One region of the Gracilibacillus saliphilus genome, then DNA from elsewhere that is predicted to be linked to it. Evidence: riboswitches for the same ligand, from Rfam matches in the RefSeq annotation. Region 1 holds a riboswitch; each other region holds the start of a gene.
What was found. A riboswitch is a leader RNA that binds a small molecule or an ion and turns the genes downstream of it on or off. The one in region 1 is predicted to bind S-adenosylmethionine.
Positions count from the first base shown of each region.

Region 2: linked by a shared signal. The riboswitch ahead of GHT08_RS01525 (PLP-dependent aspartate aminotransferase family protein) and the one ahead of GHT08_RS12895 (methionine biosynthesis PLP-dependent protein) in region 1 are both predicted to bind S-adenosylmethionine.
Region 3: linked by a shared signal. The riboswitch ahead of GHT08_RS01550 (alpha-hydroxy-acid oxidizing protein) and the one ahead of GHT08_RS12895 (methionine biosynthesis PLP-dependent protein) in region 1 are both predicted to bind S-adenosylmethionine.
Region 4: linked by a shared signal. The riboswitch ahead of GHT08_RS09755 (5-methyltetrahydropteroyltriglutamate--homocysteine S-methyltransferase) and the one ahead of GHT08_RS12895 (methionine biosynthesis PLP-dependent protein) in region 1 are both predicted to bind S-adenosylmethionine.

Region 1 covers NZ_WJEB01000019.1:10,261-16,246, reverse strand. The annotation lists gene GHT08_RS12905 (sulfite exporter TauE/SafE family protein) at 1-133, shown strand, start outside; gene GHT08_RS12900 (aminotransferase class V-fold PLP-dependent enzyme) at 509-1,675, opposite strand; gene GHT08_RS12895 (methionine biosynthesis PLP-dependent protein) at 1,677-2,762, opposite strand; SAM riboswitch class I at 2,836-2,938, opposite strand; SAM riboswitch class I at 3,100-3,200, shown strand; gene GHT08_RS12890 (inorganic phosphate transporter) at 3,326-4,423, shown strand; gene cobA (uroporphyrinogen-III C-methyltransferase) at 4,383-5,132, shown strand; gene GHT08_RS12880 (hypothetical protein) at 5,159-5,425, opposite strand; gene GHT08_RS12875 (cell wall hydrolase) at 5,546-5,977, shown strand.
Region 2 covers NZ_WJEB01000001.1:320,995-326,977, reverse strand. The annotation lists gene GHT08_RS01535 (ABC transporter permease) at 1-16, opposite strand, end outside; gene GHT08_RS01530 (aliphatic sulfonate ABC transporter substrate-binding protein) at 77-1,084, opposite strand; gene GHT08_RS01525 (PLP-dependent aspartate aminotransferase family protein) at 1,111-2,907, opposite strand; SAM riboswitch class I at 2,998-3,105, opposite strand; SAM riboswitch class I at 3,303-3,417, opposite strand; gene clpP (ATP-dependent Clp endopeptidase proteolytic subunit ClpP) at 3,754-4,350, opposite strand; tRNA gene GHT08_RS01515 (tRNA-Arg) at 4,608-4,680, shown strand; gene GHT08_RS01510 (peptidoglycan recognition protein family protein) at 5,132-5,983, opposite strand, start outside.
Region 3 covers NZ_WJEB01000001.1:328,147-334,132, forward strand. The annotation lists gene GHT08_RS01540 (ABC transporter ATP-binding protein) at 1-417, shown strand, start outside; gene acsA (acetate--CoA ligase) at 442-2,127, shown strand; SAM riboswitch class I at 2,140-2,247, shown strand; gene GHT08_RS01550 (alpha-hydroxy-acid oxidizing protein) at 2,324-3,241, shown strand; gene GHT08_RS01555 (L-lactate dehydrogenase) at 3,333-4,289, shown strand; gene GHT08_RS01560 (glutaredoxin family protein) at 4,658-4,912, shown strand; gene GHT08_RS01565 (sugar-binding transcriptional regulator) at 5,031-5,986, shown strand, end outside.
Region 4 covers NZ_WJEB01000008.1:129,111-135,096, forward strand. The annotation lists gene GHT08_RS09745 (CPBP family intramembrane glutamic endopeptidase) at 91-750, opposite strand; gene GHT08_RS09750 (metallophosphoesterase) at 747-1,577, opposite strand; gene GHT08_RS09755 (5-methyltetrahydropteroyltriglutamate--homocysteine S-methyltransferase) at 1,836-2,942, opposite strand; SAM riboswitch class I at 3,224-3,312, opposite strand; gene GHT08_RS09760 (lamin tail domain-containing metallophosphoesterase family protein) at 3,526-5,986, opposite strand, start outside.

The sequences.
Region 1 (5,986 bases):
ATGGCTTATTCCTGCTATACTGATTGGAGCTTGGATAGGAGTAAGAATTATCAAAATCATGCCGCAAAAAGTATTTCAAATATTAGTATTAACATTTGCTGCTTTGGGAGCGATTCGGCTTCTGATAGGTTAATAGATTGACAACAAGTAAGCAAATAGAGTAAATCAGGGTTTAAGGACATCTTTTTTTCATTGAACTAAAAGGTATAAGCATTACCATATAACAAAATCTACGAAACATCTGGACATAGATCACCTTTCAGTAATCAGGTGCTGAGTGGACATTTGTTCCGTTATATGTGACAAATGTGACGTTTTTTAAGCCCTGAGGACATCTATTCCGCTATTCATCGAAATTAGTGTTAATTTTAAATGTCCGTTAACACCAAAAAAAGGGTGTTATTGCGTCAAATAACGCTCTAAATGTCCACTCAACAAACTCTTCATTACTTTGCAGTAGATAACTACATCGAATCAATTAAACATGAATGGAGTAGAGGATGATCAATTAGAATACCCCTGCTTTCACTGTTAAAGCATGTTTAAAGTCTGCGATAAGATCTTCTACATTTTCAATCCCTACAGATAAACGGAATAGTCGTTCACTAATACCTCTAGCTTCTCTTTCTTCCGCTGGCATTGCAGCATGGGACATGGTAGCCGGGTGAGATAAAATTGACTCGACTGCACCAAGGCTAACTGCAAACACAGGAATAGATAATTGTTCTACAAAACTTTTGGCATCGACATGATCCTTTATTACAAAAGATAATACGGCACCTGGGCTAGAAGACTGTTTGGCATGAATGGAAGAACCGGGATGATGTTGTAAACCTGGATAATAGACATGTTCAATTTCATCATGTGAATCGAAATATTCAGCTAACTTTATTGCTGATGCTACACTTCTGGAAAATCTCGGTTCCAACGTTTTCATACCTTGCAATAATTGATAGCAATCTTTTGCACCAAGAATCGCACCATAGGTGTTTTGGACAAACTTCAGTTTAACGGCCAGTTCTTCATTTTTGGTAACTGCTAAACCGGCAACAATATCACTGTGACCAGATAAAAATTTAGTAGCGCTATGTAAGACGATATCAACACCTAGATCCAGTGGTTGTTGGTGCAGAGGGGTCATAAAGGTATTGTCTAAATACGTTAAACATTTGTATTTCTTTGCAAGTTGAACTACTTTACTAATATCGGTAATTTGTAATAACGGGTTTGCTGGGGTTTCCACGTAAATAACCTTTGTATTTGACTGAATGGCTGCTTCTATTTCTGCTGGATTTGTCATATCAACAAAAGTATGTTCTATCGAAAATTGCGTTAATAATTGCGTAACAAAACGAAAAGTACCGCCGTAAACATCTTTCGTAATGACGATATGATCACCAGCTTGTAACAGCATGAATGCTGACGATATCGCGGCCATACCAGATGAAAAAGCAAACCCTGCTGTCCCATTCTCTAATTTGGCAATCGCAGCTTCTAATTGGTCACGTGTAGGGTTACCTGAACGACTATAATCATAATCACCAAATTCATTTAATTGTTGCTGATGATAAGTGGATGATACATAAATTGGCGGGTTAACCGCACCTGTATGTTTTTCATGATAGCCTTGCTGATTCCCTCCATGTGCAAGTGTAGTTTCTTTTGAATATCCCATCTTATTTCCCTCCTAATGCTTGTTGGATGTCTTGTTTCAAATCTTCCACAGCTTCAATCCCAACAGAAAATCGAAGTAATGTATCACTAATTCCCCGTCTCTCCCGTTCTTCTTTTGGAATATCTGCGTGGGTTTGAGTTGCTGGGTAGGTAATAAAGCTTTCTACTCCTCCTAAACTTTCTGCAAATGATATAATTTTTAATTTTTCTAGAAACGGAGAAACCAACGATTTATGCTGTACTCGAAAACTAATCATAGCCCCTTTACCAGGGTATAGAACTTCCTCGACTAAGGATAGTTCTTTTAAAAATGCAACCAATTGTCTGGCGTTTTGTTGTTGCTTCTCCAAACGAAGTGACAATGTTTTCATTCCTCTTATTAAAAGCATTGTATCCAGTGGTGAAAGTATGGCACCAATGGCATTGTGGAGATAGGTTAATTGATCGCCTAATGTAACATCCTTTACTACGACTAATCCGGCGAGTACATCATTATGTCCACCTAAATATTTAGTAGCGGAATGAATCACAATATCTGCCCCTTGTGTTAAGGGCTGTTGTAAATAGGGCGTGTAAAAGGTGTTGTCAACAATAAAGAGTAATTGATGCTTCTTTGCCAATGTAGCTAATTTCTCGATATTAATTTCCATTAAAAGCGGGTTAGTTGGTGTTTCTATGAAAATAGCTTTCGTTCTTGGGCTAATATACTGCTCCATTTCTTCTACATCTGCATATACTGGTCTGATGTTATAAGATTCTTGAAAATGCTGAAACAATCGATAACTTCCACCATAAATATCTTCGGTTACAATTATTTCATCATCTTGCTTGAATAAGGAGAAGACTAGTTGGATGGCAGCCATACCTGACGAACAGGCGTAACCTTTTGCACCTTTTTCTAATGTTGCAATCGCATCTTCTACAATTTCCCGTGTAGGATTTGCTGTTCGCGTGTAATCATAACCAGTTGACTGTCCAAGTGATGGGTGTTGGTATGCAGTTGATAGATAAATAGGTGCTTCTACTGCACCAGTACGCGGATCTTTCCGATTACCTAATTGCGCAAGAGTAGTTTCGATATTGTTCATTTTGCTCCATCCTTTCTAAAATAAAAAAAGAGGTCTTCGATAAGTAGAAGACCTCCTTGATTAAGGTTGCATTCTCTTATCTTTGGTAATATACCGTCTGGATTTAGCACCATACAATTGCATTGCTGGTTGCTGAGGTGTCATCGGGCCAGTCCCTAGACCTCTCTCGATAAGATATTGTATTTATGGAAATATAATACAAACATCATACAATACTAAGGAAATAATTACAAGGTAAATCTTAAAAAATATTTATATGGAATCTATTGACAATTATGAAAGAATGGATTATAGTATGTACATTATCAACAGTGGAAAAAAATGAAAATAACATATGATCTTATCAAGAGAGAAGGAGGGAACTGGCCCGGCGAATTCTCAGCAACAGGCTAAAAAGCACTGTGCTACTTCCAGCAGGTATTACTTGGCAGATAAGAGGAAAACTCCTACTTTATCGTCAAGTAGGAGTTTTCTATATTTATAATCCAAGTTTTCCTATTGGGATAGGATATTTACACTAAAAAAATTCCACTTTATTGTAGTGGTGAAAGTTGGGATCTGAGATGTTAGCAATCATCGCGATATTAGCTGCTTGTCTATTTGCCTTTAATATTGGGGCGAGCGGTTCAGCAGCTAGCATGAGTATTACGTACGGTACTAAAGTAATCAAGCAACGTAAGTATGCGTTAATCATCGCGGGGGCAGGTGCCGTTACGGGTGCTATACTTGGAGGTCAGCATGTTACGAATACGCTTGGAAAAGGTATCATCTCCGAAGAAATTTTAGATGTAAGAATTGCTTGTATTATTTTAGTTGTTTCGGGTTTTACATTGTTAATTACGAATTATATTGGAATTCCGTTATCCACAAGCGAGGTAACAGTGGGAGCTATCATTGGAGTTGGCCTCAGTTATCGACAACTGAATCTTCAAATGGTATTACTCATTATAGCTTTTTGGATCATTATACCAGTTGCGGCTTTTTTAATCACACTGTGTCTTGAAAAAATCAGAATAAAAATAAATAATAAAATAAATTATCGGCCACCAGTAAAGCTTTTAACTTTTTTATTACTGTTAACTGGTATAATCGAAGCGATAGCTGCTGGTATGAATAACGTAGCAAATGCATTAGGACCGTTAGTAGGTGCAGGGATTACTTCTATGGAAATGGGTTTACCTTTGATGGCGCTCATTGTAGCATTAGGTAGTATTTTTTTTGGTGGCAGAGTATTAGAAACCAATGCCAAAAAGATTACCTCACTGACTTTAGGAAATGGTATTGTGATTTCCGGTGCAACAGGAGGTTTGGTAGTAGTTGCCTCCTTGTTAGGTATTCCAATACCGATGACCCAGGTAACTACTTCGGCGATAGTCGGGATAAATGCCAGCAAACAATTTAAAGAAGTTTGGAAACAAAAAATTATCCATCAAATAGCGAAAGTATGGATTACATCGCCAATAGTATCATTAGTGATTGCCTTTGGCTTAACAGAAATGATGGTTCATCAAAGTTTTGATCAAGTGATACTGTTAGCATTAGCCATTATTGCTACTTATATTTTAGTCAGATATCGAGAAAAACCAACAAAAGCTAATACAAAAAAAGGATGGGATCAACATGGGGAAAGTTTACTTAGTGGGAGCAGGACCAGGAGATGAAGAATTAATTACCGTAAAGGGGTTACGTGCTATACAAGAAGCTGATGTCATCCTGTATGATCGATTGGTAAACCTATCATTACTACATCATGCCAAAGAACAAGCAGAATTGATTTTCTGTGGCAAAGAACCACGCAAGCATGGGTTGATTCAAGAAAAAATAAATGAACAACTTATTTATTATGCCTCTAATGGAAAAGTTGTAACCAGATTAAAAGGTGGAGATCCTTTTATTTTCGGCAGAGGTGGAGAAGAAGCCATTCATCTTGAAGAAAATCAGATTGAATATGAAGTGGTACCAGGAATCACTTCTGGAATAAGTGCTGCAGCATATGCTGGTATTCCGCTCACTCATCGTCACATCAGCGGATCAGTGAGTTTTATTAATGGTTCCAATCCAGAGGCGAAAACAGATGAACAATGGCAGCATATTGCCAATGGAGCTGATACTTTGTGTTTTTATATGGGAATAAAGAAATTTCCGATTATCTGTGAGAAATTAAAAAATGCAGGATTAAGTAAGACCACTCCTATCTCTATTATACATTGGGGAACCCTTCCACAACAAAAGACGATTGTTGCCGATTTAGAAACGATATCAGGTAGGTTAGGTGAAATCAGCAATCCTTCACTAATTGTAATCGGAGAAGTAGTTCGTTTACAGGAGCAAATTAAATGGTATAAGGAGTCAACAGAAGCTTATATGTAAAGAACAATGACTAGTTATCATGATAACTAGTCATTGTTGATCACATTCATAATTTGTTCTTGGTCTTTTTCCCAGTCCCATTGAGGATTTATTCGGTCTATAAATTGTTGTAGCTGTTCTTCTGACAAGTCTTTTTTTCCATTAGAATTGTTAAGATAGGATTTCAATTCCCATTCGCCGCCTTTTTTATTTTTGATCGTTTTCCACTTCACAGTAAATATATAGTCATTTCCATTAATATCAGCGTGAATTAATAAGATATCCTTGTGTAGAATAAAGTTACTTAATATCATGAATAAGCACCTCCTAAATCAAGTATACCACACAATGAAAGGGATTACATTGCAAGGAAGGGTTGGGACATTCATCATTTTTAAAGGAATGAATATAAAGGGAATAGAGGAGGTATGTGAATGGCTGTAATAAAAGCAAATGATGCGGATGTGAGATTATTAGCACGCTTAATGAGAGCAGAAGCAGAAGGTGACGGTCAGCTCGGAATGCTAATGGTGGGGAATGTAGGTGTGAATCGGGTGAGAGCTCGCTGTTTAGATTTTGAAGATATTAATTCGATAGAACGAATGGTATATCAAAGTCCAGGAGGCTTTGAAGCAACACAAAAAGGGTATTTTTATCAACGAGCAAGAGATAAAGAAATTCGTTTAGCTCGAAGGTCAATCAATGGGGAACGCAATCATCCGGCAAGTAATTCTTTATGGTTCTTTATGCCGCAAGGGACTTGTCCAGAACAATGGTTTGGCCAATGGAATGTAGGACGTTTTAAGAGTCACTGTTTTTATAACCCAACCGAAGCAGATTGCCCGAGTGTATTTGGGACTTTTTAAAAACACTAT
Region 2 (5,983 bases), on a different contig from region 1:
TTTGTTGCTCAGCCATTTTTTGCCCCTCCTAAATTCCTAAAACTTCTCTAAAACGCTCACTAATGGAAATCTTACTTTATTCGATTACCACTTCTGCATATTCTGGATTGATTAGTTCATTCGTTAATGCTTCGACATCATCGTCTTCTTCCAAGTCTCCAGCATTTTTCAACACATTACCAGCTGCTTGGATAGATTCAATATGTTCATCTCCAGGTATGGGATTAGACAAATCAGTTCTTTCTACTAACTGAATTTTCGCAACATCTATACTAATATCAGCTTCTTCCGCCAATAATTCTGCTGCTTCTTCTGGATTTTCTAATACCCACTCACGTGCTCTTTCATATAGTTCAATTACTTCTTCAACATATTCTGGATAGTTCTCTGCAAACTCTTCACGAACATTTAAGAAACCGTACGTATTTAGATTAATATCTCTATAAAAAAGTTCTGCTCCTGATTCTAATTCATGTTTTGCCATATGCGGGTCAAGGCCTGCCCAAGCATCAACATCTCCGTTAGATAATGCATTTCCACCATCAGCATGCTGTAAATTCACAAGTTCAATATCATCGATAGACATACCCACCGAGTCAAGTGCTCTAACTAAGAAAATATATGGATCTGTTCCAAGCGTTGCTGCTACCTTTTTCCCTTGTAAATCTTCAATTTTTTCAATACCTAAATCTTCATTAGTAACTAATGCTGTCCACTCAGGCTGGGAATAGATATACACATTTTCCAATGGTACGTCATTTGATTTGGCGATAAGTGCTGCTGCACCTGCTGTTGATCCAAAGTCAACACTGTCACTGTTTAAAAATTCGATTGCCTTGTTACTCCCTTGACTTAGTTCCCACTTTACATCAATATCTTCTTCGCCGAATGCATCTTCTGCCCAGCCAAATTCTTTTAATACAAGACTTGTAGGTGAATAATAAGCATAGTCTAAACGAATTTCAGTTGGTTTTCCTTCGTCCGCTTGGCTGTCTGATGAACAGCCAACTGCCAAAATAATAATAATTCCAAATGCTGCAATTGCAAGAAAACTTCTTAAATCAATTAATGGTACTCTTTTCATGATAGATATCCCCCAGATATTTTTTCTTAAATTTCACATGCATATGTTGAAATCGTTCCTCTTAAACGTTGTGCCTCTTTATATGTGCAACGGTTATGAACAACTTGCAAGCCACCTTCGAGCGCTACTTCTTCTGCCTTTGGAGAGACAACCCCTTCTTGAAGCCAGAATACTTTGGGATTTACTTCTATTGCTTCTTTAGCAATCTCTACTGCTGCTTCTGGACTACGGAATACTTGTACAATGTCGATTTCAACCGGTACACTTTTTAAGTCTGGATAAGCTTTCTCACCAAGAATTTCTGTTTCTCTCGGGTTGACCGGAATGATTTTGTAACCTAGTCTTTGCATTTTTCTTGCCAGACGGTAACTTGGTCTTGCTTCTTTTCCACTGAGACCTACAATAGCTAATGTTTTTTGGCGCGTTACTTCTTCACCATTTTCAATGTATCGTTCGTATGGAGAATTTAATGCCCATTTAATAATACCTTCATCGTTAACAACAATTTGTTTTTCTTTCTCTTCACCAATTCCTGTTGCCTTTACTAATGCTTGATCTAAATCATTTTTGATATCTCGCACGGATTCAATTCCTACAGATAAACGAACTAACTCTTCCGAAACACCCGTTTTTTCAAGTTCTTCTGTTGTTAGTTGTTGGTGTGTGGTAGAAGCCGGATGAATAATCAGTGATTTAGCATCACCCACGTTTGCAACATGTGACCACAGTGCAACATTGTTGATTAAATCACGTCCTGCATCGCGCCCGCCTTTGATACCAAATACAATAATCGAACCAAATCCATTATTTAAAATTCTTTTTGCTAACTCATGAGACGGGTGACTTTCAAGTCCTGGATATCTAACCCATTCCACTGCTTCATTATTCTCTAAGTATTCTGCAAGCTCTTGTGCGTTTTGGTTATGTCTTTCCACACGAATATGCAATGTCTCTAGTCCTTGTAGCAATTGGAAAGCATTAAATGGACTTAGTGCGGCACCAAAGTCTCTAAGTAATTGCACACGTACTTTTGTTATAAATGCTAGTGTTCCGAAATCTACTGCATAACGGATACCATTATAGCTTGGATCCGGCTCCGTAAATGCTGGATATTTTTCAGAATTCCAGTTAAAACGTCCACCATCAACAATAATGCCGCCGATTGAAGTTCCATGGCCACCAATCCATTTTGTTGCAGAGTGTACGACAATGTCTGCTCCTAACGTGATAGGTTTACAGCCAAATGGTGTTGCGAAAGTATTATCGATAATTAACGGTACACCAGCATCATGTGCGATCTCCGATACTCTTTCAACATCTAATACTTGTAAGCCTGGATTACCGATGATTTCACCGTACACAGCTTTTGTTTTATCCGTAATAGCTTCTTTGAAGTTTTCAGGATCTGTTGGGTCAACGAATTTAACGTTGATGCCATAGCGCGGAAGTGTTACATTGAACAAATTGTACGTTCCGCCGTAAAGGTTAACCCCTGCGACGATTTCATCTCCTGCACTTGCTAAGTTTAATATCGATAAAGTAATAGCTGACATCCCTGAAGCAGTTGCAACAGCCGCAACCCCATCTTCTAGTAGTGCCATTCTTTTTTCAAAAACATCTACCGTTGGATTACCAATTCTCGAATAGATATTCCCCGGCTCATCAAGTGCAAATAATCTTTCTGCATGTTCTGTGTCGTGGAACACGTAAGAAGTAGATTGATAGATCGGCACTGCCCGTGACCCTGTTGTTGGATCAGGTGCTTGCCCTCCATGCAGATGAATTGTTTCCGGATCGTAAGTTGATCGTTTAAAATTAGTCATTATTTATTTCCTCCCCAAGTTAAAATTCAGAAAATTAAAAAAGCCTTCTTCGATAAGAAGAAGGCTTTAACTGACAGAACAGTAGTCTTCCCCTTATCTTTCAGGATAAATATCCTGCAGGAATTAGCACCTTTTAAGCCGTTACTTAATGGTTGCTGGGCGTCATCGGGCCAGTCCCTCCGCCTCTCTGGATAAGAGTGATGTTATTTAGTTGAGCATTAAAGAAAAACTTGGCTTATCACCAAGTAGTGGCGAAAGCCTTAGTTTTACTTATAACTTTGTACATTCAAAATTCTCACTGCGTCGAACTACCACTCGGCTAAAATTTTATACTTTTTTAACGTAAAAAAATCTCCCTATACTAAAGATAGAGAGACTGAATAAATATATTCGCTCTCTTATCTCTCTAAGCATATACGCTTAGTGGAATTGGCACCTGTATTAAGGACGATTCACTTAATGGTTGCCGAGGCTTCACAGGGCCGATCCCTCCACCTCTCTCGATAAGAAGTATAGAATTCCGAGTTGTTTACTCGCTTTTCACTTTCGTTATTTAATACTTTAGCATGGCGCCAAAATGATGTCAATATGTTTTCTGAAAATTATATCAAATAAAAATGTGACTGTGACTGTTGTTTACTAACAACTTCTTCATTATTACTGGCAACTTTGGGTCGTTTACTATCAACTTTTTGATTTTACTGGCAACTTTGGGGCATTTACTGGCAACTTTTCGATTTTACTGGCAACTTCGGGGTATTTACTGGCAACCTTTCGATCTTACTGGCAACTTCTCCTTCTGCAAAAAAAAAGCGACGGTGAGTTACTACCGTCGCTTTTGGTTCTTTAGTTTAAGTCAGATGGCTTCTTTTCCATTACTTTATCGATTAAACCATAGTCTTTAGCTTTTTCAGCTGACATAAAGTTGTCACGATCTGTGTCTTTTTCAACTACTTCAATAGGTTGACCAGTACGGTCTGCTAGAATTTGGTTTAGCTTTTTACGCATTTCGATAATACGGTTTGCATGGATCTGAATGTCAGACGCTTGACCTTGTGTACCGCCTAGTGGTTGGTGAATCATTACTTCACTATTTGGTAATGCATATCGTTTACCAGGCTCACCAGCAGCTAAAAGGAATGCACCCATTGATGCTGCCATACCAATACAGATTGTTGATACATGCGGTTGGATGAACTGCATCGTATCATAAATAGCCATACCAGCTGTAATCGAACCACCAGGTGAGTTGATGTATAAGGAAATATCTTTATCTGGATCTTCAGCTGTTAAAAATAGCATTTGAGCTACAACACTGTTTGCCACATTATCATCAATGCCACTACCTAACATAATAATTCGGTCTTTTAAAAGGCGTGAATAAATGTCATATGCACGTTCGCCTCGGTTTGTTTGTTCAATAACTGTAGGGATTAAGTTCATGAAAAATTCCTCCTTTTAACACTTGCTTTTTTCATTCATGAAATCTAACTATTTTTATCTTAACGGAATGGTCAAAAAAGGTCAAACGATTTGATTTTCTAACTTCATCCTACCCTTAACTGTAACGATTTAAACCTCCAGAATCAAATAATCAAAGTTTGATATATCTATTGAAATTATACGAGTGATTCGCTATAATTATTCTTGTCGCCTTTTATCATGGGGTGAATCTTGTACTGATAGTAGTCTCACTTTATGCGCCCGTAGCTCAGGGGATAGAGCAATGGTTTCCGGTACCATGTGTCGGGGGTTCGAATCCCTCCGGGCGCGTTCTCTATAAAACTAGTCATACCAATGATTTTGAGCGTTTTTTCTTCTTGGTATTTTCACTTGGAAAACAAAGAATTCTAACATTTTTCTAACATAGCTTTTAAAAATACTATTTTATGCTATAATAAAAACACAAGTATAAGGTTAGACACCGCCATTTTATGTGGCGTTTTTTTCTTTTGTGTGGTATAATATAGGTACGTGAAAGGAACGTTCCCCGTCAGCGTTATCACGTGTGCAAATGAGAATGTCTCGAGGATTCGATTTTGCAACAAAGACGGGAGAGTACATAAAACGGCCGTCTTCGGCTAGAGGAAACCACTTGATTACATTGAAGTCCTTAGTTCCACTTTGGATATCAGTAGATGTGATGGGGTGGTTTTTTCTTTTTAGGGGCAGTTTTCCACGCTGCCCCTTTAACTACATAAATTATATTGTATTTACGACTTACTTAAGAAAATAATTGTTCAAATGTGTTCGGTCCTGCTATTCCATCTACACCAAGACCGTTATCACGTTGAAATGCTCTTACTGCACTTTCTGTATTCTTGCCAAAGATACCATCTACACCTAACGTGTCATATCGCTTGCATGTGAGAATAGATTGTAAGATCCACGTTAAATTACCTTCTGCACCTCTTTCGATATTAACAGATGCGCTTTTTGTTTTAGGACCCCATATTCCATCTACTGCAAGACCTCGTTTGAATTGTTTGTTTAATTCTCTTTGATATCCTTTTACAAGTGCTTTTTTGGTATTAGGACCAAAGATATTATCTACTGCTATTTTCAATCCATAACGGTCATTTAACGTCTTTTGGATATATGCAATAGTACCTTTTGTTGTTGTTTCTGATTTAACTTTTGATTTTGGTGTTTCGACTTTATATCCTTTTAGTCTTGCCCTTACTTTCTTCATATCAATACCAGGGCACGCGGTATTTGTTCCACTAAATTCATTATGACCATTCACATCATTTACAGATAGATTGAATCGTTTCATGTTGTATTTAGCACGTTCATCAAATGCTTTTTCTTGTGCTGGTGTAAAATTACCATTACCAACCACGCAGATATGATACGTGGTGTTATTGTGTCCATAGATACCGTTTGTGACTACATTTGGATCATAGTTGAGTTGTACAGTGCCATCACGTAAGATAATCTCATGATAACCGCCTGTTACCCAACCTTTACTTTTCCAGTGACGTTGAAAAGAAAACACGTCACCTACATCTGTTGCGCTGTGGTGACGTGCTATGTTTTTGATTTTAGAGCGTTTAGAGTTACCTCCCATGGTTTT
Region 3 (5,986 bases), on a different contig from region 1:
AATAGAGCTATTGAGTATTTAGAAAGTGTAGGTTTAAGGGGAAAAGAAAAGCTTTATCCTCGTGAGTTATCAGGAGGTATGGCACAACGTGTAGCCATTGCGAGAGCACTGGTGACATCGCCAGAAATTCTCCTTTTGGATGAACCGTTTAGTGCATTAGATGCTTTCACAAAAATGCAATTACAAGATTTATTATTAGATGTTTGGAAAAAATATCAATCTACTATTGTATTAGTAACACACGATATAGATGAAGCAACTTATCTATGTGACCGTGTTGTTATTTTAAGAGGGCAACCAGGAGAGGTAGAGAAAGAGATTATGATAGAACAAGAGCGACCAAGGGATCGTGGAAGTGAAGAGTTAGCACATTTAAAATCAGAAATTTTAGAATCTTTAGACTTGAACAAACAGTAACCGGTCTTCAAGGGGGAACATCAAATGACACAGCAGGCAACAACACATATCGCAACTATTAAAGGAGAATATAACCTAAGCAACTATGGCGAAATAAGAGAAAATTTTGATTGGTCAGATGCAAAAGATTTATTATCTGCTGCGAAGACTGGGAAAATTAATGCAGCATATGAAACAATTGATCGTCATGTAGCCGAGGGATATGGTGATAAAATTGCTCTCCATTATATGAATGAGGACGAAAAGCAATCGTATACGTTTAAAGAAGTAAAGGATCAAACTGACCATTATGCTCGCATTTTAAAAGAATATGGGGTAACGAAAGGGGATCGTGTTTTTGTATTTCTCCCTAAAACACCTGAATGCTATATCGCGATCTTAGCAGCTATTAAAGTAGGGGCTATCGCTGGTCCTTTGTTTGAAGCATTTATGGAAGAAGCGGTTAGAGACCGTATCAATGATTGTGCTGGTACTTTACTAATTACTGATCAGGAGTTAGTTAAACGTGTACCGAAAGACGATATTCCTTCACTAGAGTCGATTCTTTTTGTAGAGGATATCGAGAAAGAACCGTTACAACCTGTTGACGGTGATCAGTATGTGGAATGGGTTGACTGGGAGGATGGTTTAATTATTCATTATACTAGTGGTTCTACTGGTAAACCAAAAGGCGTACTACATGCCCATCGTGCAGCACAACATCATATCGTGACAGGAAAATGGGTACTAGATATTAAAGATGATGATGTTTATTGGTGTACGTCTCATCCAGGCTGGGTGACAGGCAGTGTATATGGCTTGTTTGCACCACTATTGAACAGAGCAACCGTTGTGATCCAAGGTGGACGCTTCAGTGCTGAGAATTGGTATTCTTTAATTGAAGAATTAGGAGTAACGATTTGGTATAGTGCACCGACAGCTTTCCGTATGCTTCTGTCAAAAGGGGACCTCTATAAACAATTTGATTTATCATCTGTACGACATGTATTAAGTGTTGGTGAGCCTCTAAACCCTGAAGTAATCCAATGGGCATGGAAGAGCTTAAATGTCCGCATTCACGATACTTGGTGGATGACAGAGACTGGTGGACACTTAATTGTCAACCTTCCAGCTGAAAAAATCAAACCAGGTTCAATGGGCAGACCTTTTCCTGGTGTGCAGGTAGGTATCTTAGATGAAGAAGGTAAGGAGTTGCCTCGAGGTGAAGTAGGTCAACTAGCAGTTCGTACGCCTTGGCCAGGACTAATGAAAGAGATTTGGGGAAACAAAGACAAGTTTAAATCTTATTTTCAATATGAGGGCTGGTATATCTCTGGAGACCTCGCTTTACAAGATGAAGAAGGATATGTCTTTTTCCAAGGTCGTAACGATGACATGATCAACTCTGCCGGTGAGCGTATCGGTCCGTTTGAAGTGGAAAGCAAATTAATTGAACATCCTGCAGTAGAAGAAGCTGGTGTAATAGGTAAACCGGATGAATTACGTGGAGAATTGGTCAAAGCCTTTATTACGTTAAGAGTAGGATATCAACCATCAGATCAATTACTGGAAGACATTCGATTATATGTGAGAAAAAATCTTTCAGCACATGCTGCACCTAGAGAAATTGAAGTAATGGAAGAATTACCAAAAACCAAAATCAGTGGAAAGATTTTAAGAAGGCAATTAAAAGCATTAGAAATCGAAAGAGCTAATAAAATGAAAAACTAAAACATATAGATACTCTTATGAAGAGAGGTGGAGGGACTGGCCCGATGAAACCCGGCAACCTTAAGCAATCCATGCTTAAAAGGTGCTAAATCCTGCAAACTTTAGTTTGAAAAATAAGAGGGAGATAATAGCTTTAGTCTCTCTTGTTTATCAAGAGGGCTTTTTTGTTTCCCTAAATTAATAGGAGGCATATAACATGGTAAAAACAAATGTAAAGGGAAATTTTGTAGCTAGTCTAGAGGAAGTAGCTGAAAAGCAATTATCCGAAACAGCTAAATTATATTTAGATCAAATAACATCCAAGAAAGCAAATGCTACATCATTTATACTTAATAACACTTCACCGTCCAAACTAAAAATCTCTCCACTATTATTAGGTGCAGTAGGTGCGCAGACTTATTTTCACGAAGATGGAGAATTAGCAACTGCAAAAGCTGCCAGTAAGCAAGGTGTTCCTTTTATTGTTAGCAGTCATTCATCCTATAGCATTGAAGAAATTAGTGATGCTGTTCCAGGTAGTGAGCTATGGTTCCAAGCTCATATTTTTCAAGATTTAGAACTTACCAAACATTTTATTCAGCGTGCTGAACTAGCCGGTTATCAGGCAATTATTTTGTCTATATCTAAAGATGAAATTCATTTAAAAGCAGATCAACTAGTGAAAGGAACTACCAACTTTGTTGTTGATCCAATTTTTGCTAAGAAAAATTATGCGAATCAAAGCCCACTAGCAGAACAAGTGGCACAAGAATATCAAAAACGCTATATTAATTGGGAAGAGATTCAATATATAAAACAATTTACAACATTACCGATCTTTGTTTATGGAGACTTGTCATTAGATGATGTTCGTTCAAGTCTGGAACAACAAGTTGATGGGATTATCCTGTCCAATATTAATGAATCTAATTTGGATTTGCTGGAACAGATTAATATTATTGCAAGCGAAAGATTAACCGTTGTCGTTGAAGCAGAAGTGAAGTCGAAAGATGAATTAAACCGCTATTTACAACAAGGTGCTGATGCTATTTCGATCCGAAAGAGTTATATTTACGGATTATCGACATCAGGGGTTTTAGGTGCAGAAGAAGTTATTGCTCAACTATTCACATAATTTTCAGATATCATTGTTTCATAAGTAGTAAAAATGGGATATAGTATAACTATATCCCATTTTTTGATGGAAGGAATGGTTTTTTGTGGCAATACGCAAAACAAAATTAAGAAAAGTAGTCATTATTGGAACAGGCTTAGTCGGTACTAGTTATGCTTATGCGCTATTAAATCAAGGTGTTGTCAATGAATTAGTCCTGATTGATTTGAATCAAGCGAAAGCAGAGGGAGAAGCTCGTGACTTAAATCATGGGATGGCATTTGGAAATCCGATGCGTATCAAAGCAGGAGATTATCAAGAGTGCCATAACGCAGATTTAGTTGTCATTACAGCAGGTGCCAATCAAAAACCGGGTGAAACCAGGTTGGATCTTGTGACGAAGAATGCAAAAATATTTAAAGGTATTGTCGAAAAAGTCATGGATGTTGACTTCCAAGGCATCTTTGTTGTTGCGACCAATCCGGTGGATATATTAACACATTTGACAAGAGAAATTTCAGGCTTGCCGAAGGAGCGCGTCATTGGTTCTGGAACGATCCTGGATACTGCGCGTTTCCGTTATTTATTAGGAGAACACTTTGAAGTCGATCCACGTAATGTACATGCCTATATCATTGGTGAGCACGGTGATTCGGAACTGCCGGTCTGGAGTCATGTACAAATAGGTGGTGTACCTTTAAGTCAATATGCAGGAATCGATAACTTTTATCAAAATCCAGCTATGACAGAGATATTTGAGAACGTTCGAGATGCAGCTTATCATATTATTGAACGAAAAGGAGCAACCTATTACGGTATTGGTCTAGGATTGGTCCGCCTAACAAAAGCGATTTTAAACAACGAAAATGCCATTTTAACTGTTTCCGCAAAATTAGAGGGACAATACGGATTGAATGATCTCTATCTCGGTGTGCCAGTACTGCTAAACGAAAATGGCATCCGTGAAGTAATAGAATTAGAACTGACAGAGAAAGAACAACAACAACTTCACCAATCAGCAGATGTGATTCAAGAAATGATCGACACAGGAATGAAAGCTATAAAGTGAAATGATGATCGGTAAAGGCTTATAGACGATTAGCACCAAACTAGAAATACGGGCTAATTGCGGACATTTGTTCGGTTATTTATGACAAAATCGCCGTTTTTAGGTTGCCTGCGGACATCTATTCCGCTATTGAGCAAAATGGTGCTCATATAAGCTGAAATGACCTGGCATAAGGGATTCAATGTCCGTTAACATCAAAAAAAGTACGTTATTCTGACAAATAACGTACTTAGTGTCCGGTCAACAAACTCAGTGTCGGGTTCCAACTAATCATTAGTTTTTTCGTGATACTTGAAGAGTGAGACATAGAGAGGTTTCATGCAGCAGATTTTGTCGAGAGTTTGTAATCAAGTTAAAGGGTGGGAATGATGAAATTAAAACTATATGGTAAAGAAAACTGTAGCCTTTGTGATCAAGCAAAAGTGATGCTAGAAATGTTGCAACAAGACTATTTGTTTGAAATTGAAGAATTTAATATTTATAATGATGATGTACTGCTAGAAGCTTATCATCTCATGATCCCTGTCATTAAACATGAAGATACGATTGTCGATATGGAGCTAGTCGACATGGAAAAGATCGAAAGTTATCTAAAGAAGAAAAATAATTCAGAAAATAGTTGAGAGATGTTAAGCCATTTGATACAATAATTATGGAAGTTATTTTTTTTGTTCTAAGTGGGACGAAATGCGACTGGGAGGGACAAAAAATCCCCGGCAAATGATAAAGGAGCGTTTCCGATTGAAGGATTTATTAGATATTCAAGAAAAATTGTACCCAGATTTACTCGATATCATGCAGAAACGATATAAAATACTTCATTACATACAAATGATGCAACCAATCGGACGCCGTAGCTTAGCTGACAATATCAAACTAAAAGAACGAGTTGTTCGTAGTGAAATTGAGTTTTTAAGCAAGCATGGTTTTATAATGGTAACTTCTAAAGGAATGCAGGTTACGGACGAAGGGGATACGATTATTGAGAAGTTGTCCTCGTTTATGAGTGAAATTTCCGAATTTCGTGTTTTAGAATCTCAAATTAAGGATAAATTACAATTGGAGCATGTCATTATCGTATCTGGAAATAGTGACACACAACTATCTGTAAAGCAGGACATGGGGAAAGCATGTGTACAGTTTTTAAGTTCCATATTAACTTCCAATCAAACAATAGCAGTTACAGGTGGCACATCGATGGCGGAAGTAGCTAATCAGATGAAGCCATTAGAACATGCTGCGAATTGTACGTTTGTTCCAGCAAGAGGCGGTTTAGGAGAACAAGTAGAAAATCAAGCTAATACCATTTGTGCACAGATGGCTAAAAAAGCAAATGGTAATTATCGGATGTTATATGTTCCTGACCCGTTAAGTGAAGAAACATACCATTCCATCATTGAAGAACCAGCTATTAAGGATATTTTAGAAATGATTCATGATACTAAAATCGTTCTACACAGTATTGGTGACGCATTTACGATGGCGAAACGCCGTAAAGCTTCTGAACAAGTATTAAATAAATTAAGAAGTGGTAACGCTGTGAGTGAAGCCTTTGGCTATTACCTTGATGAGCAAGGAAAGGTCGTTTACAAGGTACGCACTGTAGGCATGCAATTAGAGGAACTCGAAAAAGCACAATATGTTATTGCTGTAGCTGGTGGTTCTTCGAAAGCAAAAGCCATTCAATCATACTTTAA
Region 4 (5,986 bases), on a different contig from region 1:
GGTCTTGATAATCATATTTTTCCATGTCTGATTGACAGGCTATTAAAAATATCAAAACAATAACCATAACGCACCTTTTTCTTAATAGACTTAAATAATTCCAAATAACATCATTCCAATCAGATTAATGGATACATTCGCACTGATGTGAACTAGCCATGACGGCAATATACTGTCTGCCTTCTCATCTAATTTATTAAATAAGTAACCGGCAACAAATAAACTGAACAGGATGAGGATAAATAAGTAAATTGAAAACCAATCCGTCATCATCGCAATATGATAGAGAGCAAACATGCCAGCACTAAAAAGATAAGCTACCCACCTTTTTGTCATTTTTAATAAAGCTAAAAAGGCAAAGCCACGAAAGAAAAATTCTTCTAATAGCGAATTAACGAGTGCAATATAGATCGCAACAAAAAGGAAGTTATTTTTATCAACTGCCATGGTATCTTCCAACATAACAGTCACATTCGAAAAATCAAAAAAACTGCCAATGATCCAATACAACGATAAAATAATGATCGATACACCGCTTGCAAGAATAATTGGTAATTTCATATATTTCATTTTAGAAGAAAATAAATCTTTAAACGATAAATGGGCAACAAATCGAATATATAAGTATGGAATGAACAAGAAAAGCAACAGCTTACATATCGATTTAACTAAATATTTAGGAGCAATATATAATTCGATCACTGCCATCGCAAGACAAGCAATAACAACGAACAACATTAATCGTTTCAATTACCGACACCCTTTACTGTAATCAGTGTCATCTGACTCTGATTAAACATTCTCACATCTATTACACTCGTACCAAGACCACTATCGATGTATAATTGTTGACGTTTATTTAAATCAAATAATCCTTGATCATATTTCGGAAAAAAACCTTGCCCCGGAGCAACAACTGCTCCAATTATAGGTAAGCGTATTTGACCTCCATGGGTATGACCACTTAATACTAAATCAATCGCCTCTGGATATTTTGAACGTGATAAATCAGGAGCGTGTGATAACAGGATCGTCACATCCTCCTTATTCAACCCTAACATAGCAGGTTCCATATCATCATGATTGGTTGATGGATCGCCTACACCTACCAACTGAAAAGAACCCCCTTCCAGTTTAATGACGCGGTTTTGATTATCTAGTAGATGAACTCCCTTGTCGGCAAGGCCTTGAATAAATGATTCTCTCAACGGATTTTCCCATTCATGGTTACCAGTTACAAAATAGACATTGGAATTAATCATGGTTAATTTGTCCGCAAAGTCCAAGACAAACTGTAAATCATTCGTTTTCCTGTCAATTAAATCACCTGTAATAACGATAACATCCGCATCTACTTGTTCTATTTCATCTAATAATTTCTTATTATTGTCACCGAACTGTTTATTATGTAAATCCGTAAATTGCAACATAGTAAAAGATTGATCCTTATCCAACTTTGAAGTAGCTATCTCCAACTTTTCAACCTTGAATAAATTTGTATCATAATATATTTTCACCCCGCCACTCAAAACAATAACTAGCATAAATATCAATAAAAACATGCGACCACGCCTCATCTAACAACCTCTTTTATACAGATAATGTATTGTCATTTTAACATAAATGGATAGAAATGTAAGTTTGTAGTCGACATAGTTTACCTCAGTAAACTTGACATTTGAACATCTCTCTTTTTATCCATTTTTTGTTACATAAACCTCAATAACCTGTTACAGAAAAAAGAACCTTCATTGCCATTCATGCAACAAAGGTTCTGTTCTTTGTGATTGCTTACCTAATTCAATTGAATTCAACCGATATGAAGAGATAATCCATTAACCCCAGATTTCTTTTGTAATCTGTACAATGTGTTGGAGTTTGTTCCATTGGTCTTGTTCAGTTAGTTTGTTTCCATGGTGAGTAGATGCAAATCCACATTGTGGACTTAAACATAATTGCTCAAGTGGTACGTATTTTGCAGCTTCTTCCACTCGTGCTTTTATTTGTTCTTTGTCTTCCAACTCTCCATTCTTTGATGTAATTAATCCTAGCACCACACGTGTGCCATCATTTGGGATATGTTCCAACGGTTTGAATCCACCTGAGCGTTCATCATCATATTCAAGGAAGAAACCGTCTACTTTTTCCTTAGCTAATAGGGTTGGAGCAATTAAATCATAGCTTCCTTCAAAAGCCCAATTGGAACGATAGTTTCCTCGGCATAAATGGGTAGTGACAACAAGATCACTTGGTTTATCTTCTAACACGCCATTGACCACTCTTAATGCCAGATCAATTAAAAATTCTCGTGAAAACTCACCATCATTAAATGGAATGTCAGGTGAAGACAATCCTGCTATATAAACGTCATCAAACTGTAAATAACGCACACCAGCATTATAAAAAGCTTTAACTGCATCACGGTAAGCTTGAATGACATCTTTGGCATAATCCTCAATATCTGGATAAATACTTACATCACGAATTCCTACATTAAAAAGCTGATTAGGACTTGGAATGGTTTGTTTTGCCACCGCTCGACCATCTACTAATGCATTAAACTCTTTAAAATCTTGGATAAATAGATGATCAGGATTAAATGAGATTTTACCTGTATTTCGAATATTATATCGTTCTGTTTCTTCATTTCCATGAAATATATATCCTACTTCAGGTACATATCCTTCAATGCCATTTAAATGCTCTAAAAAGTCGGTATGCCAGAAACGACGGCGGAATTCACCATCTGAAACAAGACTCAATCCTACTTCAACCTGCTTATCAATGATATGAGCTATTTCTTTGTTTTCCACATCACGTAACTGTGCACTTGTAATATTACCTTCCTCAAAATCCTTTCTCGCTTTCAGTAAATTATCCGGGCGTAATAAGCTCCCCACATGATCTGCTCGAAATGGTGCTGTTACTGTTTTTGTTGTCATACTACCTCTCCTTAGAATGAAAATGAATTTGGTCAGCATATCTTACCCAGTAAGAAGAGCGCAGAGCGCCCGCTTAGAAACGTAGCGGCTGGAGCTAATCAACTGAGATAAAGGAATCACTGAGAAAAGCGAACCGATAGTGACTTATCGTAAGGCGATTTGTGAAGTCGCCTAGTTTCTCAGGCGCTCGGAGCTAGACATCTGCGCAAATTTTATACTTCCTTGTCCAGTAAAAAAAGGCCTTCTAAGAAGAAGGCCTTTACCATGAACGAAAGTCAATCTTCTTATCTATTGGAATTAGCACCGTGTCAAAAGTGACTGGTTGCTGAGACATCATAAGGCCAAATCCCTCCGTCTCTCTGGATAAGAATATATGCAATTTTTACCATACATACATCATACAATATGCAGTTGGAAAATACAACCCTAATTTTGAAAATGTATAACACGATTGTTAATCTTGTTTAAACAAATGAGATTGCTAACTTCTTACATTTTGGGACATAAAATTTATAGCTAACATTCGGGAAACAAAGAAAAAGAGGCTAACTAGTGACTTTATATAGTTAGCCTTCTCAATCTTTTAATTTAATTGTTTTCTATTTCTGACATATAATATCGTTCCAATGATCAGCAAGATGATACTTAATGCTATATTTTGGAATATGTTTGTTGCTGTATTTGGGAGATTAATGTTATCATTACTTGCTATTGGTGATTGTTTATCACTCTTCTTATCCTCTTGTTTACTACTTTGGTCTTCTGCTTCTTGTACGTTATTCATCTCAGAATTTTGATTATTATTGTTGTCGTCTTTATCTAAACCAGAAGTAGAATCCGAGTCATTAATAGAGTCTGGATGCTTCTCAGGTTTATTTTTATCCTTGTCCTTATCGTTCTCTTTGTCCTTATCTTTATCCTTATCTTTATCCTTATCTTTATCCTTATCTTTGTCCTTATCTTTGTCATTACCTGATGAATCATCTTCCCCTTTGACAAAAGACCAGATAGGTGAGCGACTCTCACCTGTATAGTTATCAGTCACTGTAGCATACCAGAAATACTGTTCTCCTTCGGTAAGGCCCACCCAAGTAACTTCAGCAGTATCTCCACTCGCGACATTTTCTACCTTACCTATTTCATTATCAGTATAAACATTCACTACAAAACTGTCCGTCGCAACTCGCTTTTCTTTAGCTGTTAAATCTAAATCAATAGTGAATTCATCCTTATTTGGGTATTCATCCGTATCATAATAATTATAATCATCCATATATGGTGAATATGTGTTCACATATATTTGATTATTATCTGTATCAAAATGTAACAAACGCATATAGCCTTGCCCACCTTCAGGTCCGGCTTGATAGTTTGCTAGCATCTGATATACAGTACGATCAGGATTGCCATCCCCATCATCATCGATTTCATCTACTAATGTTTGTGCTTCATGATAATGACCAGCTAAAACTGCTACAACATTTTCATTTGGAAGTACTACTTCTTGATATAGCTTTTCACCTAATGGATGACGTGTCCCTGTGGCCTGCAAATACTCATGGAACGTTAAGATCGCTGTACGATCTGGATGTCGACTTAATACTTCATTCAGCCATGCAATACCTTCATCATCAATACCCCAACCTAAATAAAGCATAATATAGTCGTTGCCATCAACAGAAATTAAGTCATAGTGACCACGGTTATTTTGATATGAACCACCATAATAAGGCTTATCTTTAAAACGATCTTCTCCGAAATAATTATAATACTCAGTATAGTCTTCTGTTTTTTGTAATACGTCGTGGTTTCCAGCTAAAACACCGTATGGTATTGCTGCATCATCTAATGTTCTCATATATTCATCTGCGTATTCCCATTGGTATTGTTGATCTGCTTCATCTACTAAATCTCCACTATGAAAAACATATTCAATCTTCATTTCTTCTTGCTGCTCTTTAATCCATTCCGTTTGACGCTCAAAAATGTGGGGATAGCTCTCAGAATAATATTGAGTATCTGACATCCAAACAAACGTATAGTCATATTCATCCCGATTAGCAGGTATTTCATCTTGAATCATTACCTGAATTTGATGATCATTACTATATAATGCAACTTCGACATCGCCTTTCAGAGTAAAATCCTCTTCACCGGCAATTTCATAATCAACGATGTCCCACTTAGTAGACTCCACATTCCATGCATACATCGTTACTTTTCTACCTTCTAAAGAATTACCGTGCCATTCTAATTCAACCAAATCATTCTCATCGACTGTATCATCAAGTGTTACGTCAAAACGGTGATATGGAAATTCTGTTGTTGCATCATGTACCAAATACTCACCATCTTTTTCAGCTACTAGTGAAATGTCCTGTTCTTCTAGCAATGTTGAGCCATCTATTTCATTTGTGTTTGGTGGTTCCACAGCGGAAGAACCTTGATAAGATACCACGGCATCTGTATCAGAAGGTTTATACTGGAACCCTTGATAGAAACCAACATCCATCTTGTCTCCCATCGGATCATTAACACGGACCTTTAAAGTTGGATCACCGTCTTGAACGTTTGATAGATTTTCCGGTACCTCTGGATTCTCTTCAACTGTATAAAAAGTAATCTCTTCTGTACCTTTGTTACCAATTTGATCTGTAGCCGTAATGCTTAACGTATGCTCCCCATTCGCAAGCTCACCTGATGAAGTTTCAAAAGGCAAATCTATCTCCTCTCCATCAAGTTTTGCTTGATAACTATCCACGCCAGCTACGCCATCCTCAATCTCTGCATCTATTATAAAGATACCTTTGTATGTTTCTTTATTTGCAACTGTAGCTTCAATATTTGGAGGTGTGTTATCTACGAGTACTTGTTCTTGAATGGTCTCTTTTGAATCAGTTACTTTTACTGTGTGCTCACCATCTGTTACTTCTGTTGTATTCCATTCATAGGCAATAGATTGTGCATGATCTTCCGTAATAGTAAATGTAAAACCCTCCGCAATCCGGTGTGTACCATCATCACCCATGTCTAACACATTTTCA